Salinivibrio kushneri: one gene and its partner. Each later gene encodes a partner of the first gene's protein in a complex. Links are inferred from orthologs where the notes say so. Each region holds a gene or a part of one and is shown on either strand. Other genes may lie near its edges. The genes, in order: N8M53_RS01470 and sbcB.

What was found.
Region 2: the proteins of N8M53_RS01470 (region 1) and sbcB are in contact, whole or in part, in a crystal structure (PDB 3C94), measured with the Escherichia coli proteins. The link is inferred for Salinivibrio kushneri from one-to-one orthologs.

What each region holds. Positions count from the first base shown.
Region 1 is NZ_CP114588.1:280,188-296,067, reverse strand. What follows is about bases 5,272-8,035. They hold N8M53_RS01470 (single-stranded DNA-binding protein), read right to left. Parts: upstream 7,046-8,035; coding sequence 6,497-7,045; downstream 5,272-6,496. Other genes in these bases: N8M53_RS01465 (LuxR C-terminal-related transcriptional regulator), read left to right, coding at 7,330-8,035; N8M53_RS01475 (alpha-hydroxy acid oxidase), read left to right, coding at 5,272-6,396. Also shown: rod shape-determining protein MreC, read right to left, coding at 1-361; N8M53_RS01495 (rod shape-determining protein), read right to left, coding at 395-1,438; N8M53_RS01490 (hypothetical protein), read right to left, coding at 1,597-2,106; RNase E specificity factor CsrD, read right to left, coding at 2,103-4,082; N8M53_RS01480 (LysR family transcriptional regulator), read left to right, coding at 4,203-5,090; more of N8M53_RS01475, read left to right, coding at 5,236-5,271; more of N8M53_RS01465, read left to right, coding at 8,036-8,037; N8M53_RS01460 (DHH family phosphoesterase), read left to right, coding at 8,101-9,066; UTP--glucose-1-phosphate uridylyltransferase GalU, read left to right, coding at 9,248-10,111; excinuclease ABC subunit UvrA, read left to right, coding at 10,249-13,074; N8M53_RS01445 (Wzy polymerase domain-containing protein), read left to right, coding at 13,074-14,744; N8M53_RS01440 (pyridoxal-phosphate-dependent aminotransferase family protein), read right to left, coding at 14,741-15,874. UniProt on the Escherichia coli protein: Plays an important role in DNA replication, recombination and repair. Binds to ssDNA and to an array of partner proteins to recruit them to their sites of action during DNA metabolism. Acts as a sliding platform that migrates on DNA via reptation.
Region 2 is NZ_CP114588.1:1,466,266-1,482,241, forward strand. Bases 3,266-6,125 are described here. They hold sbcB (exodeoxyribonuclease I), read left to right. Parts: upstream 3,266-3,914; coding sequence 3,915-5,336; downstream 5,337-6,125. Other genes in these bases: N8M53_RS06930 (FMN-dependent NADH-azoreductase), read left to right, coding at 3,266-3,700; N8M53_RS06940 (hypothetical protein), read left to right, coding at 5,607-6,110. In the rest of the region: N8M53_RS06915 (DnaJ domain-containing protein), read right to left, coding at 1-64; N8M53_RS06920 (alanine/glycine:cation symporter family protein), read left to right, coding at 574-1,992; N8M53_RS06925 (HAD family hydrolase), read right to left, coding at 2,119-2,793; more of N8M53_RS06930, read left to right, coding at 3,116-3,265; N8M53_RS06945 (ABC transporter substrate-binding protein), read left to right, coding at 6,201-6,935; cdd (cytidine deaminase), read left to right, coding at 7,139-8,029; N8M53_RS06955 (DMT family transporter), read left to right, coding at 8,127-9,026; N8M53_RS06960 (thiopurine S-methyltransferase), read right to left, coding at 9,151-9,771; N8M53_RS06965 (hypothetical protein), read left to right, coding at 9,960-10,376; N8M53_RS06970 (transporter), read right to left, coding at 10,425-10,835; N8M53_RS06975 (MarR family transcriptional regulator), read right to left, coding at 11,128-11,493; N8M53_RS06980 (DUF2982 domain-containing protein), read left to right, coding at 11,760-12,446; N8M53_RS06985 (MBL fold metallo-hydrolase), read right to left, coding at 12,502-13,146; N8M53_RS06990 (GNAT family N-acyltransferase), read left to right, coding at 13,357-15,105; N8M53_RS06995 (L,D-transpeptidase family protein), read right to left, coding at 15,179-15,976. UniProt on the Escherichia coli protein: Degrades single-stranded DNA (ssDNA) in a highly processive manner.

The DNA of each region.
Region 1 (15,880 bases):
CGACCATCTTCCGTTCATCCCGAATGAACGACGAGCCCAGTAGCTCGCGTAGACGCTGGTTTTCGCGCTCTGTCTGCGCTAAAAGAAGCTGATCACTTTCCAGTTGTAACACCTGCTTTCGCAATGCTCGGTTCTCTGCCACTAAACGTTGGTGAGAACGAAACTGCATCACCAGTTCGTCTAAGGTGTCGCGCGGAACGTTGGACGCATATTGTAACGGCGCCACCAGCGTGTTTAGGAAATAACGCACCCCAGCGAACGCATCAAGACGACTATCAGCCAGCATAAGGCTGACTGATAGTAAAAGAGCGAAAAACAGGCGCAATTGCAGAGACGGACCTCTGCCAAACATAGGTTTCATAATGAAAACGACCTGTTTGTAGGCACAATCACGTTAATCTTCGCTAAAAAGATCACCGCCGTGCATATCGATCATTTCCAGCGCTTTGCCCCCGCCACGTGCTACACAGGTCAATGGGTCTTCGGCGACCACCACAGGAATACCGGTTTCTTCGGTCAGCAAGCGGTCAAGATCACGCAGCAGCGCACCACCACCGGTGATCACCATGCCACGCTCTGAAATGTCAGACGCCAGCTCCGGAGGGCATTGCTCAAGCGCGACCATCACCGCAGAGACAATCCCAGTCAGAGGCTCTTGCAGCGCTTCGAGAATTTCATTGGAGTTAAGCGTGAAGCTACGCGGCACCCCTTCCGCAAGGTTACGACCACGCACTTCAATTTCACGGACTTCATCGCCTGGATAGGCGGAACCGATTTCATGTTTAATCCGTTCTGCGGTGGCTTCACCAATCAAGCTGCCGTAATTACGGCGAACATAATTGATAATCGACTCATCAAAACGATCGCCACCAATACGCACCGACGATGAATAGACCACGCCATTAAGCGAGATCACCGCCACTTCAGTGGTACCACCGCCGATATCGATCACCATCGAGCCAGTGGCTTCGGATACTGGCAGACCTGCACCAATCGCCGCCGCCATCGGCTCATCAATCAAGTAGACTTCACGGGCGCCAGCACCCAAGGCCGACTCACGAATCGCGCGGCGTTCAACTTGGGTCGAGCCACATGGTACAGCCACCAGTACACGCGGGCTTGGGCGCATATAGCTGTGATCGTGCACCGATTTGATAAAGTGCTGCAGCATCTTTTCAGTGACGTAGAAATCAGCAATCACACCATCCTTCATCGGGCGAATGGCCGCAATGTTACCCGGTGTACGACCTAGCATCTGCTTCGCATCATGACCCACAGCCGCTACGCTCTTGGGCGAGCCTGCTCGGTCTTGACGAATAGCGACAACAGACGGCTCATCCAGAACAATGCCCTGTTCTTTTACGTAAATCAGTGTATTGGCGGTTCCCAAGTCAATGGATAGATCGTTGGAAAACATCCCGCGAAGTTTCTTAAACATGATGGTCGATTAATCCTGCAAGCTATGAAATCAGACAAATTGAGCTAAATGTATCAACGCGCACGGTAAGCAGCAAGATACGGTGCTGTAAACCTGAATGAGATCTGTGTTTTTTTTCAATGCGCTGTCATTTTGATGATTTTTCCATCAAAAACGCATTATTCCTGTTGTCTTTTTTGGGTTGGTGACTGACACGATGCCTGCGTCACCAACTGAGTAGACGCCTTCATTGATGCCGTTGCTTCGCGATAGGTCAAATAACAGGCCGTCGCGGGCTGCTCGTGAAACAGCCAAATAAAATCGACGCGATCTTGCTCCGGGTAGCGTCGAATATGCCACCGTGTTGCATCCTGCAGCGTCGTCACTAATTTGGGTAAGCCGCTGATCGTTGGATAACCATAAGCGATATCGATCTGCGTGCCGTTGACGCTCAGTGACTGTGAAGCTTGATGGCTTATCTCATTTTTTTTCGCTAACGCATGGGTGTGCGTCATGACGCTTTCAATGCCGCTTTTTAACCCTTTTAGTGCTGACACATTGGCATCCGCCTCATAATCGTAGAACTTAGGGATCGCAATCACCACCAGTACCGACAAAATACTGACCAGTAATAACGCTTCTAACCACCCACGTCCCGATTGATACGATAGCTTGATGGTTTGGGTCATCGTTTTCCCCACCGGCGGCGCTTTTTCTGCGCCGGATGTGGCGACATTTCCGCCCCCAGCAGTCGCCCTTGTCCGCCTGCTACGCCAAGCTCTTTCACTACAGACCATTCCTCATTGGTTTCCACACCCACCGCGAGTACCTCTGTGGGGGTAGCTTCACACGCGCCTAGCACACTACGTATATACAGCTGGTTCTCTGGACGTTGGTGAATATTACGAACCAGACTGCGGTGAAGCTTGATATAAGCTGGTTGAATATCTTTTACATAGTGAGTGCTCACTATCGTTCGGCCAGCTTGGTCAACAACTAGACGGCACCCTAACGCGGCAATCATTCGTAAGCAAGGCCGCGCCGCATCAAAGTGTGAAACCAGGGCACCTTCGGACACCTCCACGAGCAAACGATTCAAGGTACTGCGTGGCGTTTGTAATAAAGCATCGCGTAGCCATACCACAAACTCACGTTGGCAAAGTGAGTACGCACTCACATTAACGGCATAATTGTCGATATAGTCACGTGTTTTTAGCCACCACAGCGCTCGGCCAAGGGTGGCTTTATCAAAGGCCACATCCATGCCGACCAACTCCACGCCTGGCCAAAAACGCGATGCCTTGAGCACCTTGCCTTTTTCGTCCTTAATTCGGCTTAAAAGTTCATAGTGAAGACGGGTTTTGCCATCTCGAGCAAACACCGGCTGTCGATAAAGCATCGGGCCTTCTCCCGCCATCACCGACTCCAACAACGTCCGCCAGCGCACACTGCCACGTTTATCCAGTTGGCTGAGTTGCTTATCGAACTGGGACCAACCATTCTGCCCAGTTAGCGTCGCCGCTTTTAACGCGCGTTCAGCTTCATCCATTAATCGCCCACGTCGCTCGCTGGCGCCAAATGATGTCATACCAAGGTGAAACCAGTTGTCTTGATCAAGTGCCTCAGGTGGTGCGAGCTTATCTAAGGCATTGGTGATCTGAGCGAGAAACGGATGGACTTCATCCCCAGCTTGGTTGACCAGCAATATGGCAAAATCCGAGGCAAAATAGCGCGCCAGCACCGCATCGGGAAAACGCTGAATCGCATTGGATAAGACATTACCAATCGCTTGGATCAGTTGATCGGCGGCTTCTTGTCCGTGCTGCGACACTAACTCTTCCCACTCAGCAACACGGACCAAGATCACACTACCTTGGCTAGCGTCATCGCTAGCCAGGGTGTGCAAACGGTTATCAAACATTACCCGATTCGCCGCACCGGTGAGCTGATCAAGAAAGGTGTTGGTGCGAATAAAGGTATCAAAGCGGCTTCGCTCTTGGCGGGCTTCTTTGAGCTCCTCGATAAGCTGGGTCAATGCCGCACTGGCAGGGATAGGCCACTCTCGGCTATCGCCTTGCTGCGCATCGTCTAAACGCCCTGCTAAAATCAGCCGGCCACGCTGCTCAAGCACCTCACTGCCATACAACTGACGTCTAAGCCAGCGGATCCCCCACGCGAGCCCCAGCACAATCACCAAAATCGCCGCCGATAACGATGACAAAGGGCCAATCGAGTAAGCAAACTCGGCATAGGGCGGCACGAAGGTCAACTTGACGGCAAAGCCAGGATTGCTTTCCAAAGGAATATCGCGCGAGATCACCTGCTGATTAGCGACTGTCTGGTATTGAATTTGTTCGTATTGATACAAAATCCCAGCATCCGAGTAGATCGTTAGGGAGGTCACATTACTGGCTTTCAACATCTTGGGCAGCCAACGCGAAAAGTATTGGTTATCGCGCTGATCGCTTGCCATCTCTTGATCAATCACCTCCACCATGCCATCGACATAGTGAGAGATAAAATCAATACCGAGCTGGCGAAAACTGATCGCACCGCCAATAAACAACACAAAAATGGCGCACACCACAATAAGGGTGACAAATGCTACGAGTCGGTTGGTCAGCTTCATACCGCTGACTTTGATCGCATTGGCTGTTCTATCCATGATTCTCTGCTGACTTGGGTCGCCTTTGGGGGCTATTAGCCGCTATTATCAGGCTTGGTTATCATAATGTGAATGCCTAGCCCACGAATCGGTGGCTGTCTTTTTATTCAACGAGGACTCATGGACTGGATTACCTGTACACAAAGCTTTATCTGTGTGGTGGATCATGGCTCGTTAGCCCAAGCGGCGACGAAGCTACATACATCAAGCTCTGCGTTATCAAAACGCCTTAGTTGGCTAGAACGTCAACTGGGCGTTCAATTACTCAAGCGCACCACACGCAGTCTATCGATGACGGATGCAGGCGATCTTTTCTATCATCGTGCCAAAACGTGGGTCGACGACTGGCAACAATTGGTCAGTGAGACCACCTCAACTTTTGGTGAGGTGAGCGGTGTGTTGCGTATCGGTGCGCCATTGGTGACAGGGAACCGCTTTCTGGTCAACTTTATTGCTGAGTTTCTTGAGATTTATCCGAAAATCAAAGTTGAACTCACCACCCTCACACCCGGGCAGCTTCCCGATCTCAACCTAGATGTGGTGATCAGCCGTGAGCTCGAATATTTCAACTCCGCCAGTTATATCGCCGCCAAATTATTTGATTTTCAACCTGGTTTTTTTGCCGCCCCTGCGTATTTAGCTCGCCATGCCCCGATCACCACGCCCGAGCAATTAACCCAACACAATATTTTGCTATACGGTAATTCACATCAGCCGCAAGAACGGGTGTTTGAAGATGGCACACGCTTACAATTGTCCGGAAATTTCGTCTCACCTAACCCTGAAGCCTTAGTCAGTGCCGCGGTGATTGGCATGGGGATCATTTTGGGAGGCGCTGGGACGGTGCAAAAAGAAATCGACCAAGGCTTATTGGTTCCGGTGCTACCCGCGTTAAAGCAGCCGCGTTCCTCCGCCTATGCTTACTACCCAAAATTGGAGTATAACCACACCAAAACCAAATTATTTATCGATTTTATTAAACAGAAAGTTAAAGATTTGTACGTTTAGCGCGCAGGTAAAGCATGAGGTAACGCCAAATATTATCGGGGCTTAGCCGATTTTGGAAAAAGTATTTTATCTTTTATCTATATATCGATAACAATCTCTGCGCTAGGGTTAGCCAAGACACTCAACTCAACAAGGCACACGCTCCATGGCCTATTATAACCCTAAGTACCCTGATACCCCCGCTCTTAAACGCGCAGCAAAACGGCGTATCCCCGCCTTCGCCTTCGATTACCTTTGTGGCGGTTGCCACGATGAGATTGGCGTGGCGCACAATGCCGGGGCGTTTGAACACGTAAAACTGCAATCTGACTTGCTTGCGCCGACCCCAGAGATCGACTTATCCGTCGAGTTATTTGGCCAACGCTATGCCGCGCCTTTTGGTGTCGCCCCCGTCGGACTGCAAGGGTTAATGTGGCCCAAGGCGCCGGAAATTTTGGCCAAAGCGGCCTATCAAGCAAAGCTTCCTTATGTACTCAGCACCGTATCCTCAGCGAGTCTCGAGACCATCGCTGAGATCTCTGAGGGAACGGCGTGGTATCAACTCTATAACCCCACGGATGCCAAGATCCGTCAAGATCTCATGGGTCGCATCAAAGGTGCAGGGTATAAAGTGCTGGTCGTCACTGTGGATGTGCCGACCTTTGGTTATCGCCCTCGCGATATAAGAAATGGCTTGGCGATGCCACCGAAAATGAACTTACGCAATATCGTGCAAATGATGCAATGTCCAGTATGGAGCTGGCAGACCTTACTGGCCGGTGTACCTGAGATGCAAACCCTCAAGCCTTACATGCCAAAAAACATGCCCACCAGCGAACTGGCCAACTTTATGAATAATACAGTGATGGGCGCTGTCGATTTTGACAGTCTTAAGGTCATCCGTGATAACTGGGACGGGCCACTGGTGCTAAAAGGTTTGGTCAACCCAGACGATGTCAAACAAGCGGTCGCGCTCGGTGCCGATGCGGTGGTCCTATCCAACCATGGGGGACGTCAGCTGGATGTCGGTGAGTCACCGCTGGATACCATTCAAACCATCAAGCGCTTATATGGTGACAAAATTAAACTATTGATGGACAGTGGCGTACAAAGCGGCGGCAATGTCGCCCAAGCCATGGCAATGGGCGCCGACTTTACCCTGCTTGGCCGCACCTTTGTCTATGCCTGTGGTGCAGTAGGTCACCATGGAGGAGAGCATGCAATAGACATGCTTACCCAACAACTGACGCAAGTGATGGGCCAGCTAAAATGCCCAACGCCGACGCAACTGCCGCACTTTTTAAAAACAGGCCCTGGCGTCGCCTAGCCCAGTCGGCTCCGAGACTCACCAAAACGCAAAAAGCCCCAGCAGGGGCTTTTTCGTTGCAACAACCGTGACGTCAACACGCCATTTCACGCCGCGCGTTTTAGAACGGAATATCGTCGTCAAAATCAGGCAGGTCGTTATATTGCTGCTGAGGCTGAGACTGTGGCTGCGGTGCCGACTGCTGCTGCGGTGGCTGTTGGTTAAAGTTTTGCTGTGGTTGTTGAGGCTGCTGAGGCTGTCCCCATCCACCTTGTTGCTGCGGTGACTGCTGCATCGGCTGACCTTGGTTCTGACCACCACGGCCACCCAGCATTTGCATGCTGCCGCTAAACGGTTGTACCGCGACTTCCGTGGTGTAACGGTCTTGCCCGTTTTGGTCTTGCCATTTGCGTGTTTGCAATTGGCCTTCGATATACACCTGAGAGCCTTTGCGCAGATATTCACCCGCGACTTCGGCGGTTTTACCGAACAGCACAACGCGGTGCCACTCTGTTTTCTCACGCATCTCACCGGTGTTTTTATCACGCCATGACTCTGAGGTCGCGAGGCTGAGGTTCGCCACCGCACCGCCGTTGGGGAGGTAACGGATTTCCGGATCGTTGCCCAAATTACCAATCAAGATGACTTTGTTTATGCCACGGCTGGCCATAGGTGACTCCCACTGTTCTTGGTTGCGCGCGAAATGATTTCGCAAATTGGATAAATAAGGAGGAAGTCTAGCACGAGCACCCCAGAGGTTCGAAGCTTTTCCACGCGATCTGTTTCCATATTCTTCAGTTAACGCGTCAGCACAATGGGTTATCACTCGCAGCGTATACCTCAAAGATAAAAATGGTTTAGACTGATGGAAAGCTTGCCCAGCCTTGACGTCGGTGATCACCCACTGACGTCACACGCAGATACGCATGTTGAGTCATCATCAGTAGGATGCTTATGAACCAAGCCGAAACCACCTCAGATAGTTACACACTGCTTCTTATCTCTCAGCCCAGCATGTCTGTGTCTGCACTGATGACATGCTTGGAAAAAGAAATCCATAGCGAGGTCGAGCTCGTCACGCCCGATGCGATCACCGATAAACTCACCGCTCGCCCAGGCCTAGTGCTGGTGGACTTAAACGCCTTTGATGACATTGCCACCGAGCAGCTAAAACAATCGCTAATCCCATTTGCCGACCAACATGTCTTTGCGCTGCTCAATGCACATGATTTAAGTGCCAAAGAGCTCGCCAGCTGGCCATTTATCAAAGGGGTATTTAAAAAAGAAGATGAGATCCGACACCTGTGTTACGGCATCGAAAAAATGTTCTCTGGCGAGTACTGGCTGCCCCGTCACAAAATGGCCGCGTTAATCCACTATTATCAACAACACCACCAACAAGCGATCGACGAGCAGGCCATTGTCCTGACCAACCGCGAGCAACAAATACTACGCCATCTAGTCACAGGCGCTTCCAACCAAGATATCGCCAGTGCACTTGATGTCAGTGAGCACACCGTCAAGTCTCACCTTTATAACGTGTTTAAGAAAATCAATGTCAAAAACCGGGTACAAGCGGTATTTTGGGCAAAAAACAACTTATCCTTAATTGGCTCGACGGGGCTTGAGGGCTATCCTGGCGCTGACGACGATCACCGCTAGTTGGGTCAAACTCATCAATCAAGGTAGGATGTCGCGTCACTCAGTTAAAAAGGAAGTCAGGGGATGGGATTTGATGTCTTTAACGGGGATGCGGATGGGCTCACCGCGCTGGTGCAATGGCGCTTGGCACACCCGCAAGCAACCACTTTAATTACCGGTGTTAAACGCGATATTGCCCTGTTAAAACAAGTACCCACCGACACCGAACAGGTCACTGTACTCGACGTTTCTATGGCGAAGAACCAAGCCGCACTCGCGACATTACTCGCAGCTGGCACGCGCGTGTTCTATGCCGATCATCATCAAAGTGGCCCCATCCCAGACTCGTCCTTGCTAGACGCGCATATTCATACCAGTGCCAATACCTGTACCGCGCTCATTATCGACAAGCTTGTCGGTGGTCAGTATCGAGAGTGGGCGTTGGTTGGCGCGTATGGCGATAACCTGGATCGCACCGCCAATGCCCTCGCTCGGCAGTCTGGCCTCGACGAACATACACGCGCCCGCTTAGAGCGGCTCGGCCACTACCTCAACTACAACAGCTACGGTGCAAGCTTAGATGATCTGATTATCCCGCCCGCGGTGCTATACCGTCACCTGTGTGGCTTTACCACCCCCGATGCCTTTATGCGCGCCTATCCAGACATGGTGATGGAATTGGCCGATGCGTATCAACACGATCGGGAGCGCGCCCAAACCCTCACTCCAGAGCGTAGTGATGAAAGCGCCCAGCTGTACCTGCTTCCTGATACCGCATGGGCACGCAGAATCAGCGGCATGTTTAGCAACCAGTTAGCCAACCGCAACCCTGACCACGCCCATGCTGTGCTCACCCCTATGCCTGAAGGAGATTGGATGGTCAGTATTCGTGCGCCTTTAAATCGCCCTACTGGGGCCGCGCAATTGGCAGAGCAGTTTGTCACGGGCGGAGGACGGGCCGCCGCAGCAGGGATTAATGCCCTTCCTTCTGCGTCCCTATCAGCCTTTACCGATGCCTTTATGACGCATTTTTCAGCACATGCCGGGTAAGCAACGCGGGTGTTGTCACGCTATCTGGGGGCATTGGTGCGTAGGACTTGCTTAGCCGCACTGAACCCAGCAAACTATTGACCCAGATAACATTGTTAGCAGCCGCTTGCTAACAACCCGCTTAGGGGTGTCGACCGCGTTATAAACCGCTCGCCATCCAACAAAAACGAAAGGATCTGAGATGATAAAAAAATGTCTGTTCCCAGCGGCTGGCTATGGCACCCGCTTTTTACCGGCAACCAAGTCGATGCCCAAAGAGATGATGCCGGTGGTTAACAAGCCTTTAATTGAATACGGCGTGGACGAAGCCTTGGAAGCGGGTATCAATGGGATGTGCATTGTCACCGGACGTGGTAAGCATGCCATCATGGATCACTTTGATAAAAACTACGAGCTGGAACATCAGATCAGTGGCACCAACAAAGAAGTGCTATTGGATGATATCCGCAACACCATCGAAAAAGCCTCTTTCACATACATTCGCCAACATGAAATGCGCGGCCTGGGGCATGCTATTTTAACCGGGCGTGAGCTGGTCGGCGATGAAGCCTTTGCCGTTGTACTGGCGGATGATCTTTGCATTCATTCTGGTAATGGCGTGCTCAAACAAATGGTCGCGCTTTACAACCAATTCCGTTGCTCCATCGTGGCCGTGGAAGAAGTCCCCGAAGATGAGACTCACAAATACGGTGTGATTGCCGGCCAAGAGATCAAAGATGACCTTTTCCGCGTAGACAACATGGTGGAAAAACCCGATCCGGGCAATGCGCCAAGTAACCTCGCCATCATTGGTCGGTATATTCTTACGCCTGATATCTTTGATCTGCTGGAAAACACCCCGCCGGGTAAAAACGGCGAAGTGCAGATCACCGATGCACTGCTCAAACAGGCACAATCAGGCTGTGTACTGGCGTACAAATTTAAAGGCGAGCGCTTTGATTGTGGCAGCGTGGAAGGCTTTATTGAAGCCACCAATCACTGCTACAAGCACCACTACCTTGGCGGAAGCAACAAAGACGAAGCGACGGTGAAGAATCGTCGATAACGTAAACCGCGTCGGATCGCGTGTTTTTCCCCTTCGTGTAAAGGCTGTGTAAATATACAGCCTTTTTATTTGGTCATGGTCATGTCTGTGCCATACTAGGCGACCAACCAGTGAGCTGACTGAGTAGTAGGATAATAATGGACAATATCGACGTCAGAGGCGCGCGCACGCACAACCTCAAAAATATCAACCTCACCATCCCTCGCGACAAGCTGATCGTGATTACCGGCCTATCTGGCTCGGGAAAATCATCGCTGGCCTTCGACACCCTATACGCTGAAGGCCAGCGCCGTTACGTTGAATCCTTGTCAGCGTACGCACGTCAGTTTCTTTCCTTGATGGAAAAGCCGGATGTTGACCATATTGAGGGCCTGTCGCCTGCCATCTCGATAGAGCAAAAGTCCACGTCGCACAATCCACGCTCAACGGTCGGCACCATCACTGAAGTGTACGACTACTTACGCTTACTTTATGCGCGTGTCGGCGAGCCACGTTGTCCCACTCATGATGTGACCTTAGCGGCTCAGACCATCAGCCAGATGGTCGATAAAGTGCTTGCACTGCCGGAGGGCAGCAAGCTGATGTTGCTCGCACCGATCATCAAAAATCGGAAAGGGGAGCATGTTAAAACGCTTGAGAATTTAGCCGCTCAAGGGTTTATCCGTGCAAGGATCAATGGTGAAGTGTGCGATCTATCCGATCCGCCGACACTTGAACTGCAAAAAAAGCACACCATTGAAGTGGTGGTCGATCGCTTTAAAGTGCGCAGTGATCAACAGCAGCGTCTGGCCGAATCATTTGAAACCGCGCTCGAACTCACCGGCGGCAGCGCGGTGATCAGTTGGATGGACGGCGAAGGGGAAGAGATCATTTTTTCTGCCAACTTTGCCTGCCCACATTGCGGTTACAGCATGCAAGAGCTTGAGCCGCGCCTGTTCTCGTTCAATAACCCAGCCGGCGCCTGTGGCACCTGTGACGGCTTGGGAGTGCAACAATATTTTGACCCTAAACGCGTGATTCAAAACCCAGCGGTTAGCTTAGCGGGGGGCGCGATCCGAGGCTGGGATCGACGTAATTTTTATTACTTCCAAATGCTGCGATCGCTGTCTGAGCATTACGGGTTTGATTTGGAAGTGCCATGGCAAGATCTCTCCGGCACCATTCAGGATATCCTCTTGTATGGGTCAGGGCCAAAAGAGATCGAGTTCAAATACGTCAACGATCGGGGCGATATTCGTGTACGCAAACATCCGTTTGAGGGGATCCTCAACAATATGGAGCGTCGCTATCGCGACACTGAATCCAACGCCGTACGCGATGAACTGGCCAAATACATCGCCACTAAACCCTGTGCCAGCTGCGGTGGCTCACGCTTACGCCAAGAAGCCCGTCATGTGTTTATCGACGGCCACAATCTACCCGAGGTTTGTGAGCTGAGCATTCAACAGGCGCTGGATTTCTTTGAACAACTGACCTTAACCGGACAGCGCGCCAAAATTGCCGAAAAGGTGATGAAAGAGATCCACGACCGGCTGCGGTTTTTGGTCAATGTGGGGCTTAACTACCTGAATTTATCGCGCAGTGCCGATACCCTCTCTGGTGGTGAAGCACAGCGTATTCGACTAGCCAGCCAAATTGGCGCGGGCTTGGTCGGCGTGATGTACGTCCTGGATGAGCCTTCTATTGGCCTGCACCAGCGTGACAATGCCCGTTTGCTTGACACCTTGGAGCACCTGCGCGATTTAGGAAACACCGTGATGGTGGTCGAACATGATGAAGATGCCATACGTGCGGCCGACTACATCATTGATATTGGCCCGGGGGCCGGCGCACATGGTGGACAAATTGTTGCCGAAGGCAGTTTAAAGGACATACTCGCCAGTGAATCGTCACTGACAGGTCAGTATCTAAGTGGTAAACAAGCGATTGAGGTGCCTGCACAACGCATTGAGCGCGACCCGAGCAAAATGCTGACTCTAAAGGGGGCGACGGGCAACAACCTGAAAAACGTTGATCTCCACCTGCCTGTCGGGCTACTGACCTGCGTGACGGGCGTGTCGGGCTCAGGCAAATCAACGCTTATCAACGACACCTTCTTTAAAGTTGCCCACCAGCAATTAAACGGCGCGACCACCGCTGATCCAGCGCCTTACGAGTCGATTGATGGGTTGGGACATTTCGACAAGGTGATCGATATTGACCAAAGTCCTATTGGCCGTACCCCACGCTCAAACCCCGCCACTTATACGGGGATCTTTACCCCGATCCGTGAGCTTTTCGCCGGTACCCAAGAGGCGCGAGCACGCGGGTATAAAGTCGGCCGTTTTAGCTTTAACGTGCGCGGTGGACGCTGCGAAGCCTGCCAAGGTGATGGCGTGATCAAAGTGGAAATGCACTTTTTACCCGATGTGTATGTGCCTTGTGATGTGTGTAAAGGGAAGCGTTATAACCGTGAAACACTCGAAGTGCGCTATAAAGGTAAAACCATCGATGAAGTGCTGGAGATGACTGTCGAAGACGCGCGTGCGTTTTTTGACGCCGTGCCCGCTATCAAGCGTAAACTGCAAACATTGATGGATGTCGGCTTGAGCTATATTCGCCTTGGCCAAGCCGCCACCACCTTGTCAGGCGGCGAAGCGCAGCGTGTAAAACTGGCCCGTGAGCTGTCTAAGCGCGATACCGGTAAAACGCTCTACATCCTCGATGAACCAACCACGGGGCTTCATTTCCATGATATTCAACAACTGCTGAATGTCTTACATCGCTTGCGCGAACAGGGCAACACTATCGTGGTAATCGAGCATAATCTGGATGTGATAAAAACCGCGGATTGGATCATCGACTTAGGGCCAGAAGGCGGTAACGGCGGCGGTGAGATCATCGCCCAAGGCACGCCAGAAGACATCGTCAATGTGGTGGGTAGCCACACGGCTCACTTCCTGAAACCTATGTTGGAGCGATAATGACCTCAGCGCTGCCGCAGAGTCGTGTGATACGAAAGCCGCTAACAACCCCATTTCTGCTAGCGTTAGCGGCCTTGTGGTTAATCTGCTTACCACTCTACTCGGTATCTCTCCCGCTGGTGGGCATACGCCACCCTGCGGCAGCCTTATCACTACTGACCTTGGCGTTTACCTTAGGGTTTGCCTGCCTGGAAATCGTGCGTCAACATACCTGGCGTGCAAGCCGACTGACCTGGATGCTCGGTTTGGCAACAGGCCTGGCGATTGTTCCCTATTTCTATCCGCACGCTGAGGCACTCAATAGCGGTTATGCCATGGCCGCCTTGATACTTAGCCTCGGTTTCTTCTCCAGCCTTCAGCAGTTTGTGTTTAACCATTCGCAGCGGCAAAAGCTACTCGGGGTATTTTTGCTCGCCTCTTGGCTAGCGGTGCTGTCGGTGTTGGGTAATCAATCACCACCGGGCATGGGGCCTTTCATGTTTAACAACTGGGTGCCTCACTTGCCCCCAGCGGTCACGCATACCCTGCTGCTCACTGGCCTCACCTTAGCGGCGTATATTCTCGCTAGAGAGCCGAGTGGCCGCTACCGGCATCCCGTCAGCCAAAGCTTATTGGCCGTCACCCCCTTAATTTTTATTCCTGTATTAGCGATGCAAGGCCAGCCGCTGCTGCTGCTCTTTGCATTGTGTGCCATTGTGTTGCAACAAGCCTATTTGGGTCGCTTTGCCTCCAGGCGCCAGCACAAAGCGTGGCTTGTGGCAGTCTGTCTCGGCGCTATCCTGGCGATATTCTCCCTCAGTGGTCAAGATAGTTGGCAATGGCTGAGCGCCGGCGAGCAACGTGCGCTGCTATTAGCGTGGCAACAATGGCAGACAACGCCCTTTTTCGGGGTGGGCATGGGGAATGGCAAGCAGGCTTTGCTGTTGCTTTCTGCTTCACAACCCGGCCATCTTGGTCCAGTCAGCCTACCCAGTGCACTGCTGTTTTGGCTGTTGGAAGGAGGCTTATTGATTGGATTGGGCTACGTGTTGGTGATCATTGCTCTGGGCGTCAGGATCCTTCGTGCTCCCTCAGGGACACGGCGGATCTTGATTGCTTTGGTGCTCCCTCCGCTCACAGGGCTGATGATCTATCCGGTGAGCGGCACCCAGTGGTTCAATGGGATATTGTTACTCCTTTGGCTATACTGGCTTGACAACCTCACCAGTAAATATCGCCGCTATCCGGTACTCACCCATGATTACAGCCAGCGTGTGGCCAGTCGCACCATGATCACTGCCCTCGTCATCGCGACACTTGTGTGCCTGTCGTCCGTGTATTTGGCCAATCGTTATTTGCGCGACTCTTTACTCAGTTCGCAACGTTTTGCCTTATACCAGCAACATCCATGGTGGCAGCAAAAGCTGGCCCACGCACAACAAAGCCGTCAGTTTCAAGCTAATTTGGCACGTTTATCAGAGGCGGAGCGCCAGCAGCATCTCAACCAATTATTGCGCCAAGTCGCGCAAAGACCACGCTTTGCTGGCTACCAGCATGCTTATCAGGTGGCTTTACAAATCGGTGACCGTCAACGGGCTCGCGATATCCAGCAAGAAGCGCGTTACTTGTATCCAAACGCAGCGAAGGTATGGACAATCCGCCATACCCTCCCAGAAAATACAACGCCCTAGCGTAATGCTTCTTCAAGGGCTTTAAGGCACAGGGCGATGTTCTCATCCCTTGCGCCATAGCCCATTAAGCCGATCCGCCAAGCTTTACCCGCCAAATCACCGAGGCCGGCGCCAATTTCCAAGTTATAGGTGTTAAGTAAATGCTGGCGCACAGCGGCATCATCCACACCGTCAGGAATATAAACCGCATTTAACTGGGGTAAACGGTAAGGCTCATCGACCACAAAGCGGATGCCTAAACGCTCTAACCCTGCTTTTAAGCGTTGATGCATGGTTTGATGACGCTGCCAAGCGTTCTCAATTCCCTCTTGATATAACTTGAGCAATGATTCATGCAATGCATACAGACTATTAACCGGTGCAGTATGGTGATAACTGCGTTTGCCGTCGCCACTCCAATACCCCAGCACCAAACTTTGATCGAGAAACCAACTTTGCACTTTATGCGTCCTGGCCTGCATTTTCTCGACCGCACGCGAAGAGAAGGTAACAGGCGATAGGCCAGGTACACACGATAAGCACTTCTGACTGCCCGAGTAAACGGCATCTAACTGCCATTCATCGACTTTCAACGGCACACCACCGAGTGAGGTCACCGCATCCACAATAGTAAGGCAGCCGTGCTCTCGCGCCAGCGTCGCCAATACTTGTGCGTCTGAGCAAGCGCCTGTGGACGTCTCTGCGTGAACAAAGGCGACAATGCTGGCCTCTGGATGTGCTTTTAAGGCCGCTTCAACCTTTTCAGGATTAACCGGATCACCCCAAGCATCATCGACCATCACCGCGTGTGCGCCACAACGCTCCACGTTTTCTCGCATCCGGTCGCCAAACACGCCATTGCGACACACGATCACCGTATCGCCAGGTTCCACCAAATTGACAAAACAGGCTTCCATCCCTGCACTTCCGGGCGCAGAGACCGCTATGGTAAACGGGTTTTCGGTTTGAAAAGCGTACTGCAGTAGCTGCTTGACCTCATCCATCATGGCAATGAATAAGGGGTCAAGATGTCCTAATGTCGGCTTGCTCAATGATTGCAGCACCGACGGGTAAATGTCAGAGGGCCCTGGCCCCATCAATGTGCGAGCGACGGGTTGAAAAGACTGAATATCGGAAATTGCACGAGCCATCACGAA
Region 2 (15,976 bases), 1.2 Mb from region 1 along the record:
GCTGTTTGATTTGCTCGGCATTGTCGCCAGCCTTCACGCCTAAAAGGTCATTCCACGTGGTCATGCTACTGCCTGTTATCCTATTACTCGCTTGTCTAGATTAGCTAATCTATCGGCCAATAGGTAAAAAAATTGAGCTCCTTTGTGTCACACCTACCACCTTACTGCACAACCAAGCATAGCAGTGACTGCAATCACTCCAGAAAAAGCTCTGAATTTTTATATTTTTCACCTTTTAAAAAGAATTATCCATCGTTCACGTTTTTTTGCATTGCATTCATATTTCTGTGATCTATCATACTTTCCGTCATGACGACGTTCCGATGAAGACAGCAGGAGAGAGGTGGCCGACGCCATCCGCCGAAGAAGTAAATCTTTCAGGCACTTAATTGTATGGACTGCTGTTGGAGGAGACTCTGGAGAGACCCGTTAGTTCGGGCGCCGAAGGAGCAAGCTTGTTTTCAAGTGAAACTCTCAGGCAAAAGGACAGAGGAGATACCCACCCCAATATGTAGCACTTTTGTTAATATTAGTGTGGTCTATCTCCTCCTTTGATGTTTAAAGGGGGAATGAATGCCATTTTTTTCGCAACTACCAGATATACAGACACTTCTAGGCACCATTGACGACTGGATATGGGGGCCACCACTTCTTTTGCTACTTACCGGTACGGGGCTCTTTTTTACAGTACGGTTAGGGCTACTCCAACTCCGTCGCCTGCCGTTTGCGCTCAAGCAAATCTTTAAGCCGTCGAACGCCAAAACCCAAGGGGATGTTTCAGGGTTTGCGGCACTGTGTACAGCCTTATCCGCGACCATAGGTACCGGCAATATCATCGGCGTGGCCACGGCCATTTCTCTTGGGGGCCCAGGGGCACTGTTTTGGATGTGGCTCGCCGCCTTTTTGGGCATGGCGACTAAATACGCTGAGTGTCTACTCGCGGTGAAATACCGTGAGACTGACCACAAAGGTAACATGCTGGGCGGGCCGATGATGTACCTGTCTAAAGGCGCCGGTAAACCCATTCTTGCGAAGCTCTTTGCTTTATTTGGACTGGGAGTGGCATGCTTTGGAATTGGTACGTTTCCACAGGTGAACGCGATCAGCAGCGCGGCGACCCATTTATTCAACATTCCTACTGTCGCCGTTGCCGGACTTTTGACCGTGCTCGTCGCCTTAGTCACGCTAGGGGGAGTTAAATCCATTTCGGCAGTCGCCGCTAAAATTGTCCCAGTGATGGCGGTATTTTATGTCGGAGCCTGCGTGTGGGTTCTTGGGGCAAACGCTTCGCAATTGCCACAAGCAGTCAGTTTGGTTTTTGAGTCGGCCTTTAGCGGCATGGCAGCCACCGGCGGCTTTGCGGGTGCTGGCATGATGCTCGCGATTCAATCAGGCATTGCCCGTGGCGTGTTCTCTAACGAGTCAGGGCTTGGTAGCGCACCGATAGCTGCCGCTGCTGCTAAAACTGACTCCTGCGTAGAGCAAGGCCTGGTGTCAATGACCGGTACCTTCATTGATACCTTAGTGATTTGCACCATGACCGGACTCACCTTGATCCTCACGCAATCTTGGTCTGGCGAGCTTGCTGGCGCCGCCATGACTTCACATGCGTTTGCGGTGGGAATGAAAAGCCCTGTTGGCCCGATACTGGTCAACATTGGCCTATTGTTTTTTGCCTTTACCACCATTTTAGGATGGCACTATTATGGCGAACGCTGTGTCGCGTACCTGTTCGGCAAAAAAGCGATTTATATCTACAAGCTATTCTTTATCGGCTTAATTGCATCCGGTGCCTTTATCCAATTAAACACCATTTGGATACTGGCAGATATCGTTAATGGCTTAATGGCTATTCCTAACTTGATTGGCCTATTGCTGCTGCGCAAGGTGGTGATAGCGGAAACTCAAGCCTACTTTGCTGCCTATGACAACCGCGCAGCCTCAAACACTGTGCCTAACCAAGGCAACAATGCGGTGGTTGATACACAGTAAGCGAATCATGTAGTAACAAATGATCGCCTGAGCAAAAAGCCGAAGCATCGATGCTTCGGCTTTTTTCGTTTACTCATCGCTCACATTATCGAGCATTCTCGCCCTGCGTCGCTTCCTACCAAAAGGCTATGCGTATTGACGCTGCGATTCCTCAATGGCAAGTTTACCTAAAATAGCGCGTGGGTTAGTAAAATCACTCACTCTCACGTCGTGCTCGACTTTGTCACCGACGGCAACAAACTCATAGTTCAGAGATTGTGTGGCTTGTTTATCCCACACGCCATCACCAAAATAGATTCGACGCTCAAAATGGACGCCGTAATCTTGTTTGGCACGGAATGCTGCCAGCGCCATCACTTCGCTGCGACTCATCGCATCTGAGCAAGAAGAAAAGACAATACCGTCAATATTAAAACCTGCGGCTTTGAGTTTCATCCGTGCGGTTTCTTCCCAGCCTCCTGTTGCAATCGCCAAGGCAACGGTCGGCATATGACGCATCTCATCAATAAATGCTACCGCACCTGGCAACGGCTTTAATCCGTGGTGAGCAATTGCGTTAGCCAGTTTATGCGTAAACACGCGCTTTATTTCTCGAAATAACATGATCTTTTCGCGCTGAAGATCATGGCTATCAATCAGCTCTTCAATGATCCCCGCATCCGTGACATTGGTATAGCCACCCCAATCATCTGGGACAGTTAAGCCGGTGACTTCATAAACCGCTTCGCTAAAACACTCGTGGTCCATTTGGCAGCTGTCGACCAGCGTGCCATCCACGTCTAACATAAATAAATTTTTCACGCGCATTTCCTCAAATCCCGTTGCGCCCCACAAGCCACTGACTTGTGATTTTATCTGGCGATTTGCCGTTCTTTTCTGGGATACCTAACCAACACAACGGGCATTATAACATTATTTTTACATCATGAACGACTGCCGGTCGACATCATACGCCCATGCCCATTCAGTGCAACTGGCCGCACGGGGCTTAGAGACATCAACAAAATTTTTGAACAAGTTTAACGAATCTATATGCTGGTTTTAACGTTGGAATTCTCTACACTGAGTCTCGTAACAAAACAACATCATGTGCGATACGCCAACAAATTTTAAGGAGAGATGCATGAAAGCGCTGGTATTGAAATCAAGTATCCTTGGCCCGTATTCAAGCTCGAACGCAGTGATTAACAGTGTGGTGGATGAGCTGTCCCCAGACACCTTGATTGAGCGCGATCTTGCGTCTACCCCTTTGCCAGTTCTCACTGGGGACAATGTCGGCGGCTTACGCGGTGCAGATGAGCTCACCGATGCGCAGCAGCAAGTACAGCAAGCCTCAGATCAGTTGATTGAAGAAATTCAGCAAAGCGACACGCTAGTCATCGCGGCGCCTATGTACAACTTTACTATCCCCGTGCAATTGAAAACCTGGATTGATCTCGTCGCCCGTGCAGGTGTGACCTTCCGTTACACCGAAAACGGCCCCGAAGGTTTATTACAAGGCAAGCGCGCGATTGTTGTGACCACCCGTGGAGGCATGCACAAGGGCGGCTCTACTGACCATATCACTGGGTATATGCAAACCGTGCTTGGCTTTATTGGGATTACTGACGTCGAGTTTGTTTACGCTGAGGGGCTGGCAATGGGCGAAGATACCGCAAGTCAAGCCATTGACGAGGCGAAGCAAACGCTCAAGCGTCTCGCCTCATAACGAAAGCTGCGCCGTAAACGGGTTTAGCGACATACAACACACGTTTCGACTAAGAAAGCCTGCCTTCTAGCAGGCTTTCTTTGTTTCTGAATACTTCAGCCTTCAATCCCCCCAATCAAGCCAAGATTGGTGATAAACGGTGCCAATGTTACCATGACCCTTTATCGCAGGGTCTCAACCTGCACCCTTTTGATTGATCAAGTTGGAATCGATTGTGACAGACGCCGACCAGCCAAGCTTTTTTTTCTACGACTTTGAAACATTCGGCACCCATCCAGGTAAAGACAGGCCTTGCCAATTTGCTGGCGTTCGTACCGACAGTGATTTTAATGTCATCGGTGAACCCTTAGTCCTGTACTGCCAACCGCCGAATGACTACTTACCGGCACCGGAAGCCTGTTTGGTCACCGGGATTACACCGCAGTTAGCACTGAAAAAAGGCTTATCCGAACCGGAATTCATCGCACAGATCCATGCAGCCTTCTCGCAACCCAATACCTGTATTGTTGGATATAACAACGTCCGCTTCGATGATGAAGTCACGCGCTATACGCTGTACCGCAACTTTTTTGACCCCTATGGCTGGAGCTGGCAAAACGGCAATTCACGCTGGGATTTGCTCGATGTGATGCGCGCCTGCTACGCACTGCGCCCCGACGGCATTGAGTGGCCCCATGATGACAACGGTAAACCCAGTTTTAAATTAGAAAACCTATCCGTCGCAAACGATATTGAGCATAGCGACGCGCACGATGCCATGGCCGATGTGCACGCAACTATCGAGCTGGCAAAAAAGGTCAAAGCGGCGCAGCCACGGCTATTTGATTATTTGTTAAAACATCGCCATAAAAACAAAATCAAGCACCTGATCGATGTGGTGAACATGACACCTCTCGTGCATGTCTCTGGCATGTTCGGCACCGAGCGCGGCAACACAAGCTGGATTGTGCCCGTTGCTTGGCATCCTGATAACCCCAATGCCGTGATTACTGTCGATCTGGCCCGTGACCCGGCCCCTTTATTTGAATTGGATGCTGACGCACTGCGTGAACGCCTGTACACGCCACACCACGACCTCACGGAAGGACAATTACCGGCACCACTAAAACTGGTGCATATTAATAAATGTCCCGTGCTCGCGGATGCAAAAACATTGCGACCGGAGGATGCCGCCCGACTGGGTGTGAATCGCGAAGCCTGCTTACAGCACCTGAAAACATTGAAAGCAAGCCCTGAATTACGCGAAAAGCTTGTCGCTGTATTTGCCGATGCTAAGCCTTTCGACGATCAGGACGTGGATACGGCTCTGTATGCTGGCTTTTTCTCAAAAAGCGATCGCAGTGCGATGGATATCATCCGTGCACGCGATCCTGAAAATCTTGCCGCTCTGGATCTCAGCGTTGATGACTGGCGCATCAAGCCGCTGTTATTCCGTTATCGCGCGCGCAATTATCCGTGGACGCTCACCGAAGCCGAGCAAAAAAAGTGGTTTATGCATCGACGTGATTACTTTGAAACGCACCTTCCTGCCTATATGGATAACCTGCAGCATCTCGCTGAACAGCACCAAGCTGAGGAGGACAAGGTTCGCGTATTAAAAGCGATTTACCACTATGTTGAGTCACTGGTTGGCTAACACCGGCACGGTCGCTAAAGACGCATAGCCGATACACCGAACTGTCTAGAAGGCGACCAACCGTCACTCCGACCTTAGTCTACCTATCAGGTGGCTGAGGTGGACGGGTTTGGTCGCCTTTTATTTTTAACGTCATGTTTTTTAAGTCATTAACTAGCAACACTGACATGTTGTCTACTTTGTCCTACCAAAAAAAAGATAGCTTGACCAGTTGCAGTTCTGTGATTTGAGTCCACACTTTTAAAAAGGATGTTGTTTGGAGTGTGGGTAATGATGACAACAAAAGTAGATACGCGCTGTTACCGCTTTCCTGAGGTTGATTTTGAACCAGAAAGCCGTACGTTATATTGGTCTGATGACACGATGACGGTTCTCTCTTATGAAGAGTCTCGTTTACTCGAGATGCTTTGCTACTATGCCGGAGAGGTACTCTCGAGCCGCACATTATTCAAACAAGTGGCCTTGCCCGATAGCTCATTTGCCCAACATCAAAGTGTGGTGACATCATTAATGGCTAAATCCTACCGCAACGGCAAAAAATGCCTCCCGTTTGAGGTCGTCGGTGAGTTTGGTTTTCGTGTGTCTCTTCCACAGCAAACACTTGCCAAGCGTCCAGGACGGGCAGCAAACGCTACATCGCAGACACCCCCAGCGTCTTTAACGCATTCAGCCACCATTGAAGAATCATCGTTTAGTATTGCTAAACCACTTACGATCCTGGTCACGGCAGCGGCGGTCATTATTGGCATGACAGCATTACTGACCCAAGCTTAGCCTGTTTGATGCCCGTGGGTACCACGGGCGTGTCGTGTTAGCTCGTCGTTTTTGCTTTGTTCATTGGCCTTTAAAACCGAGAAAGAGATAATGCCACGCTGCTATTTATCGCTTCTGCTGTTTATCACGCTGCTGAGTCTCTCCGCACCTACCCGAGCCACTAATAACCAAACCTATGTTGCACACCTTGGCGAACTACCTGGTTTGATCAATTTGGATGGTAGCGGTGCGTTTGTTGATTTCGTCCGCTATCTGGATGAGCAAGACCCTCACACCCACATCACCATCGAAGTGTTTCCGATTCATAGAGCGATAAACAGTGTCGCACAAGGCCGAGCCGACTTTGGTTTGCCTGCCGTGCGCCCAACGCGGGAAGTGTCTACCTTGCCTTTCGCCTTTAGCGAGGTGTCATTTGGCCAGGTCACTCATGTCCTTTACACCAATAAAGCGGCCCCACTCTCGGTCAAAGAACTCTGGGCAACTCCCTCGCGCTATACCATTGAGGCAGTTCCCTACTATATGCCTTTTAAGGTGCAACGCTCGCACGGTATTAAACAATCTTTGTTACGCTTGGCAGCAGGAAGAATTGATGGCTTCGTTTGGGCGCAAGAGGAAGCTGACATGGCACTCAAAGAGCTAGGCTTAACCATGATCAAACGCGCGCACTTCGCTGACTTTGACGATGTCTTTATTATCCCTAAAGGCAAAGCGGGTCAGGAAATCAATGCGTATCTGACACGACTGATTACTCGCTTGCGTAACCAAGGGGATCTCGTGCATGAGTACCGTAAGGTGCATCGCCCCTATGTCGATTGGCAGCCATAAATCTCTCAACCGCATTTCGGCTCGCGGACGCCTGTGCCTACTCACACCACCATGATGGCCACATTCATCGGCATAAAAATATTGATGTCACTCTAACTTTCAGCAACAAGTGACTCTTTGCAAACTATGCGTGATTTCTCTCACACAATTATTCAAAAGGCTTCTCTACACTATCCTCCCGTTAACGATAAAGAAGAGATGCTATGCGAACCGCACTTACTGACGCACTGACACAATTGCCCGACGCACTGCAAAGTGTTGTCTCTGATTGGATAAATGACGCAAGCTTTGGTGCTACCTTCACACCAGAACAAGTGGCGCAAATGGAATCCGCCAGTGGCCTTAACGGCGCCGCTCTGCGTCTTGCTTTATTGCCTTTGGCGGCGGCCTATGCGGTTACCCCCATATCTCAGTTTAATGTTGGAGCGATTGTCCGTGATGAAAGCGGCACCTTGTATTTAGGCGCAAACATTGAATTCACTGGAGCGCAACTAGGACAAACGGTGCATGCCGAGCAATGCGCTATCAGCCATGCTTGGACAAAAGGGGCAAAACGCCTAACCGATATTACGATCAATTACAGCCCATGCGGTCACTGCCGGCAGTTCATGAATGAGCTCAATGGTGCTGAGTCCTTGATCATCCAGCTGCCACAATCCGATCCGAAAAGCTTGCACACCTATCTACCTGAGCCGTTTGGTCCTGCTGACTTGGGGATTGAGTCTCGCTTATTAACTGACGAATCCAATCAATTATCAACTGATGATATTGATATACCATTACTAAAAGCAGCCGCTGACGCCGCTAACCGCAGTCACGCGCCCTATTCAGGTAATTATAGCGGGGCAGCGGTTGAAACCAATGACGGCAAGTTTTTCTCTGGCATGTATGCCGAGAACGCGGCTTTTAACCCAAGCCTTCCTCCTCTTCAGGTTGCATTAATTGCTGTCAATATGGCGGGCTACCATTGGACAGACATTCGCTCTGTTGCACTGGCCGAAATGGCAAGCAGCACGGTAAGTCACCTTGCCGATACACAGGCGACCCTGGATGCCATTGACCCGGATATCCCCCTCGTCTACTCAACACGCTAACCCCTTCCTTATTTATCCGACCCTCGGGGGATTTCAGGTCGCCCTGGGGTCGGATTTACGCTACTATCCGTGCGTCTTTTTTCGGATAGTCATGGCAATGAAACAGATTCATAACCCACTCCAAGGCGCAGCCTGGATGCTGACCGCAGGCCTGTGTTTTGCCCTCGTTAACAGCCTGTCTCAGTACGTTAGTTTTAAAATGGGCTTACCCTCTACCACGGTTGCCTTCATTCAATACGCCATCGCCCTGGTTGCGATGATCCCTTGGTTGAAACAACTCGGGATCCGTCAAGCACTCAAAACCCAACACCTTGGTCAGCATTGTTTGCGGGTGTTTATCTCCGTGATTGGCATTCAACTGTGGCTATGGGCGCTGGCCTACCCAGTGCCCATTTGGCAAGGGATTGCGCTATTAATGACCTCTCCGCTCTTTGCCACGGTCGGCTCGGGGTTATTTCTCCGTGAACGGGTCGGCATCGCACGCGGTCTTGCGACGCTCGCTGGGTTTTGCGGCGCCATGATTATCCTCGAGCCATGGTCAAATGGGTTTACCTGGGCCACCTTATTACCGGTGGGCGCGGCGTTTTTCTGGGCTACCTACTCACTCATGGTAAAGCGTTTATCCTCTTATGATCCGCCCACCACCATGGTGGTCTATCTGCTCTTGTTGATCACGCCCTTTAATTTGCTGCTCGCCGTGCCCGATTGGACGTTCCCCCAGACATCAACCGCGTGGTGGATGTTGTTTGGCGCCGGCATACTTACCGCCCTCGCCCAGTGGGCCATTGCCAAGGCATATGCCGTTTCTGATGCGTCTTTTGTGCAGCCTTTTGATCACGCAAAACTCCCTCTTAACGTCCTCTTCGGTTGGCTGGTGTTTAGCTGGGTTCCACCCGGTCGACTGTGGTTAGGGGCGGGTATTATTATTGCGGCGGTCTTTTTTATCACCCACTGGGAATCACGCCAATACGCACAGGCACAAAACAAGCTCGCGTAATCGGTTTTCTTGTTTCTACGTCCACTTGTCCACTAGCGCTACTGCTTACTCAGTCAAAGCGCTTGCTACGTCAAAGAAAAGGGGCCGTCAAGGCCCCTTAGCACTCTCTCAACCACATCGGCCACTATGAAGCCGCCGCTTTGATTAACCACACTTGTTCGCCACGCTCGCCATCAGGTTCCGTGTGGGTTTCGAGCAAGCTGATGTCTAACCCTTGGAACGCCTCTTCTACCACTGACGCATCGATGGAAAATGGCGGCGTGTTATCCGTTTGAGGATAAAACAAGGTGATCAGCAGCAAACGTCCTCCAGGTGCAAGCAAAGTTCGAATATGACTGACATACTGCGCGCGCATAGCAGGAGGCATAGCAACCAAGGCGGCGCGATCATAAATCAATGGCATGGGACTTAGGCGCGCGGTAAAGAAATCGCCATTAATCAGCTCCAGCTCATCAAAACAATAATGGATATGTCCTGACGGCGCGCGATAAACCTGCGGGGTATATAAGTTTTCCGAGAAAAAGGCACGCACGGCGATCTCACTAAGCTCGACGCCAATCACATGCTGGTGTTTTTCAGCAAGCCAGTTGAGATCTATCGATTTACCGCAAAGAGGCACCAAAACGGGTTCGTCACTTTGTGGAGCCAGTGACGACCAGTGGCGGATAAGCATCGGGTGTACGGTATCGCGGTGAAAGCCTATTTGATTTTCTGCCCAGCGCTGATGCCAGAACTCTTGTTCCATGCTCTCTCCAAGGTGATGAAAACCGTGATTTTAGCAAGTTATTTCCCCAAACTCATTAACGTCGCGATTAAGGGTCTTGTCTTATATTGTCGATCCTGATCACAAACTAACCACTGAGTGACTTGCGAGTGACGCCACAAAACATTACTGTTTAAACATACAGTATTGATTATATATACAGGTGTTTTATGTACGTGACGTCCAATGTGTCAAATCAAGCTAAGGTTCAGTATCCCGCGCGTGTCACGCCATCGTCTTGCTATCATGCAGCTTTTGCCGTCGCAACACAGGTAAACGCGCACTGGCAGGCAACCTTACGCGCGATTGCACTGCAAGCACGCCAGCCCAAGTGGGTCACGATCATTAATCCACCTCGCGCTTTAAATGCAGCACAGCTTAGCCTGTGGGGCATCAATGCAAATCAGGTACGAGTGGTCCATCGTCAAGCAGGGTACGATGATGAAGCGCTGATTGACGCAGCGTTAGCCGCTGACACGTCGTGTGCCATTATCGCCTTTACCCCAACAGACAAGCCGTTCAATTACTGCGAGCAAAACAAACAAGGGATCGCGCGCATCGATCCCGCCTTTATCCAGCGTCACTAGTTCACGCAGTATCAATAAGTCGGGCTTACGGGTGGCTGGGCTGAGGCTTTAGGATAGCGTTAGTCGAACCCATTCACGGTTCTCATTACTGTACTCAATTTGCGCATCGGTTTGCTGGCTAATCGCTTCCATTTGCCGATATTCAAGGGCATAAGGCATTAAAATGGTTAGCTCTTCAATTCCTGTTTGACGCGCAAGGCGTGCGAGCTGCACCAAATTGGCCGTATCGGTGTTACGCACCGACATCACACGAGTGGCTTGCTGATAAAGCTTTTCTTGTGCAGAGAGAGGTTGGCTTCCATCACTGGCTTGGTGTTCAAGCACAGTGTTAAACACAGGTAATAGGCTGCGAAAAATATCGGTAAACGTCCAGTTTGGTTGCTGACTCTCACACAAAAAGTGGGTGTAGTCGAACACGACTTCGGTGGGCGCTTTCAGCTGGGTTGACAGCACATCCATGGCTTACCTCCAGACAGAAAATGAAATAGACACTCCTACTATAGGCAGTTTTAAACGTATGTCTGGAAGAACGTACAGTATTTTGCGCTTGATCATGCTTTAGCTAAGGGAATGCGCAATAAAGACAAACTTCATTAACACAATAAAAACAACTAGTTGATATTAGAAAAAATTGTTTACTCTTACATCACAAGGCGGGAAGAAAATCAGACAAAACGATTGCTGAGTCGAGTGAACATCCGCTTACGCATCAAATACCATCATCAAACACGTAAGCGGATGCGCAAAGGGATCAGCAAGCTTTGTAAATCACCTTGTTGGCGGCGACTTGAACACGCTCAACGGCGCCTTCTTCAGTCAGCTTTTTCAAAGCACCTGTTGCCCAAGAAGCTGCTTTGGTGTCTTCTTGACCAGCCGCAAGGCCAATCCCTTTAGGGTTAATTCCTTCAGGGTTTGCTTGAACAATCTCTAAAATCTGCTGCTGTTTTGGCGTCAGTGAAGACGCTGAGTTGGCAGTAGATACCTTAGGCGATGTTTCTACCGCAGGTTTTGCAGGCGCAACCGGCTTGGATTTAACCGGACGCTGACGCGCTGGCGATGATGCCTTAACACGCTTGTTGAGTTTAAGTTGTACCTTACGCTTGTGAGAGATTTTCATTCAATCATCCTACTCCGAAGCACTACGTTCAGGCGCGCTGAATGCAGCGGGTGAAAAACAAAGCGCGTGTTATACCAAATTTCTGCTCGCTTTTGTAGGTAACGGCCCCCCAATAGACGCAAAGATCGTGATATTCAGCGATAAATGTTTACTAATTCAGTAATTATTAGGCAAACTAATCAGACACATTGCACGTATATTAGTCTTCCAAAGATATCGAATAGGCGTGAGTAGTCATCTTTCTCTCGCCATTGGAGTGGATGCTCATGGATGCCTTGAAAACGATCAAAATCTACCCGCCTCAGTTTGAAGCTGCACGTTGGAGTATGTTGGCGGCGATGGCAGTCGCCTTCGGCTTGATCTGTTTTTTTCTCGTCCAACCCACCCTGTCGATCGGTCAAGGCTTGCTAGGGCTGATTGCTATTATCGCCATTTTTTATGCAATTAATCAGTTACTTCAACGCGCTCAGCTATCTTTTTCTCTGTCATTCATGCATTTACAACACCATAGCTTTCGTGGTGGCTGGGCGCTGAAGTGGCGAAATATTGAAGCCATTGGCATTCCGCACCTCCACCAGCAAGGGTTAGGTGAACCACTTCCATGGGTTGGTATTAAGATTAAGCGTTACGATGCCCTCTTGGACAGCATCAGCTTACGAATGGTCACCCACATTGTTATGACGCAACGTGCACTGCTCATTACTGCGTATCGGCGAGGCGATCACAAACCCAGCAAACCGCTGGAAGATATGATGTTTGATGACACCCCCTATAGAGGGAAAAATGGTGTGCTATATAAAGGCTTGATGGCTATGTTGGCCAACCGAATGCGCTACACTCGGGAGCTGCTCGGGTATGATTTATTTATCAGTGAAGACTTGCTTGATAGGCCGCTAGAAGACTTTGTCGGCGTCGCCCGGCGCTATTTGGCCGCTGCTAGCAGTGATGACTAAAAACCAGCCTCTAGCATCAGATAGCAGCAAAAGGCCGGTTGTTCTCGGCAATATGTTAAAACGCCCCGGTCAAAAATGGGTTCGTTTTCCGCTCGTGACCCAAGGTCGATGTAGGGCCATGGCCAGGGATAAAGGTCACATCATCCCCAACTGGCAGCAAGGTGTGTTTGATGGCGTTGATCAAGGTGGCGTGATCCCCTTTGGGAAAATCAGTCCGCCCGATACCACCGTTAAACAGCACATCTCCGACCCAAGCGGTTCGCCCTTCCAAATCGACAAACACAATGTGGCCTGGGGTATGTCCAGGGGCAAACAACACCGAGAGCGTACTATTGCCCACGGACACGGTATCCCCTTGTTGTAGCCACTGATCAGGATCAAACGGCTCAGCGTGCGCGAAACCAAACATTTGCGCCTGTGCCGGTAACGCTTGTAGCCAGAAAGCGTCTTCTTTGTGCGGTCCCACCACAGGGACATTCAACGCGCTAGCAAGCTCAACAGTACCGCCAACATGATCTAAATGGCCATGCGTTAGGAGGATTTTCGTCACCGTCACTTCGAGCGAATGAATGACTTGGCGAATTTTAGCAACATCCCCACCGGGATCCACGACTGCCGCCTGTTGCGTTTGGTCGCACCAAATAATGGAGCAATTTTGCTGAAATGCCGTGACTGGCACAATTTCATAATGCAACGCCATGGAGTTAACCTTCTCTTTGTCTGTTCAGTGACGCAATAACACGTAATCCGTGACACGCCCTCAGGTTTTCAATCGTCAATGTGCGCCTCACTATGCCACGCTGTCATCAGTTTGCAACTATGCTGCCAAGGAGGTGTCACTTTTACTCTCTAGGCTAACGTCAGGATATCTGGATAAATCAGATACGCATTTTTGCATGCAGGGTTGCTTATGTTAGATGTTGATAAAGTTCTATCGTCTCATTATCCCCAACTAGAACAGCGTGACTGGCTAAAACGTCCCGTCAGTCGAACCCTTAAACGGTTACTTCATGAGCAGGAGTTTCAAGCCTTTGCCGAGCGATATCCTCATTTGCACGGGTTTGAGTTTGTTGAGCAAGTGCTCGACTACTTTAACTTTAGCTATCGGGTGAGTGATCGCGAGAAAGAGCGGATTCCCGAATCAGGGCGGGTAGTGATTATCGCCAACCACCCTATCGGCTCGCTGGATGGATTAGCGCTGTTAAAACTGGTGCGCTCTGTTCGGCCGGACGTCAAAGTGATTGCCAACGATTTATTGATGCAAGTTAAACCGCTCCACGGTTGCTTGTTGCCGGTCAACAATATGGGGGGCTATACCCCGAAACAGAACCTACAAAACATCACTCAGTGGCTGGAAAGTGACGGGGCAGTCATCATTTTCCCCGCCGGAGAAGTATCGCGGGTTGCGCCAACCGGGATCCGTGATGGCGCCTGGCATCCAGGCTTTTTACGCATGGCAACCAAATCAAAAGCACCGATTCTCCCGATTCACGTCCAAGGCCGCAATTCAGCCCGTTTTTATGGCGCGTCGATGGTGTACAAGCCGCTCTCTACCCTGTTGCTCGTCGAGGAAATGTTTCGCCAAGAGAACAATACCATTGCTTTTACCGTCGGCGAATTAATCCCACACCACAGTTATAGTGCTACCGCCTCCCTGCCCGTCAAAACACGCGTTAAGTTATTCCACAAGCACTTGTATCGTATTGCCAAACGCAAACCTGGCTTGTTTCCCACAGAGACAGCAATCGCCTCTCCCGAGCCTCGTTTAGCGCTTAAACAAGCCCTCAATGCTGGCCAGCAACTCGGACAAACACCTGATGGCAAACTAATTTACTTACTCGACTATCAAGCCGATTCCCCTGTCATGCGCGAGATTGGACGATTACGTGAAGTCGCTTTTCGTGCTGTGGGAGAAGGCACAGGTCAGCGACGTGATCTCGATAAATATGATCAGCATTACTGGCATTTGGTCCTTTGGGATCCCGCCGAACTCGATATTGTAGGCGCCTACCGCTTATGTGACACCCAAGCGACGCTCACCGCCCAAGGGCTTGATGGGATCTATAGCGCGAGCTTATTCGATTTTGAGCAAGGCATGGAGCCGTATCTTGCACAGGGGCTGGAGCTGGGACGTAGTTTTGTGCAACCTAAATATTGGGGCAAACGGAGTTTGGATTATTTATGGCTTGGTATTGGCGCTCTGCTCGCGCAAAAGCCACAGTATCGTTATCTGTTTGGGCCAGTCACCATCAGCAACGCCATGCCACAGGCGGCTAAAGAATTGCTTATTTTCTTTTACCGTACCTACTTTACTGGCGAGAGCGAGTGTGCACGCTCTAAACGCCCCTTTGAACTGGCAGACAGTAAAGAAAGCGAGCTTCTGGGTCACTTCTGCGGGAACGATTACGCCAAAGACCTTAAACAACTTAAAATGCTACTCGATCACTTGGGCGTCGGGATCCCCACTTTGTATAAACAGTACAGTGAGTTATGCGAACCAGGTGGTGTCCAGTTCCTGGACTTCGGCGTGGATCCTGACTTTGCCGATTGTATTGATGGTCTTGTTTTGGTCGATCTTAAACGCTTAAAACCCAAACGTTATCAACGCTACATTGCCCCTCACCTGAGCCACCAGCCTAAGGCTGATACGTCTCGTTGAGATAACGACAGTGGCGTGGCTCGCCGACACCGACATGAAGAGGAAGCCGCGGTTATACGCGGCTTCCTGGTGATTATTGCGCTTGCACCGCCACAGAATGACGCTGCTGGGTTAAATAACTGGGCTCTTGTGTGGTGATCTTACGTTTTGCGGGGACATCATAGGCGTACACGTCATCACGAAAGGCCAATTCCCCTTCATCCGTGACCCAAGCCGTCTGGTAAATGGTCTGTACCGCCAACCGTTTTTTGAGCGGCACCCACTTGGTCTGGGTTTTATCAATATAGGACTGGTAGTCAGTCAGCTGCTTACCCGATAAATCCAATAATAAGTCCGCCAGTTGCTCCGCTTGCTCGACACGGATACAGCCGGAACTAAATGCACGCCGTGACCGGCTGAATAAGCTTTGCGCTGGCGTATCATGCAGGTAGATAGCATTACGATTGGGCGTGTTGAATTTGTATTTTCCGAGGGCGTTGCCTCGACCTGGTGCCTGCTGAAGCCGGTAGGGAAATCCGTCGACTGACACTTTATGCCAATCAATCGAGTTAGGGTCAATCTGGGTGTCACTTTGCCAATTGGGCAAAATACGATATTGATGCTGAGACAAATACTCGTGCCCATCAACCAGCTTGGGCAAGATATCTTTTTGCACTATGCTCCGAGGCACATTCCAGCTTGGATTGAGTACCACAGAGTCGAGTCGTGACGAGAACAGCGGCGTGCGTCTAGATTGGCGCCCAACCACCACTTTGCTCTCAAACACATGCTGATCGTTAGACCACAGACGCATACGATAATCTGGGATATTGACCACAATGCGATCCGGTTGCTGCTGGGGCCACAACCGTAACCGCTCTGCATTAAGCGC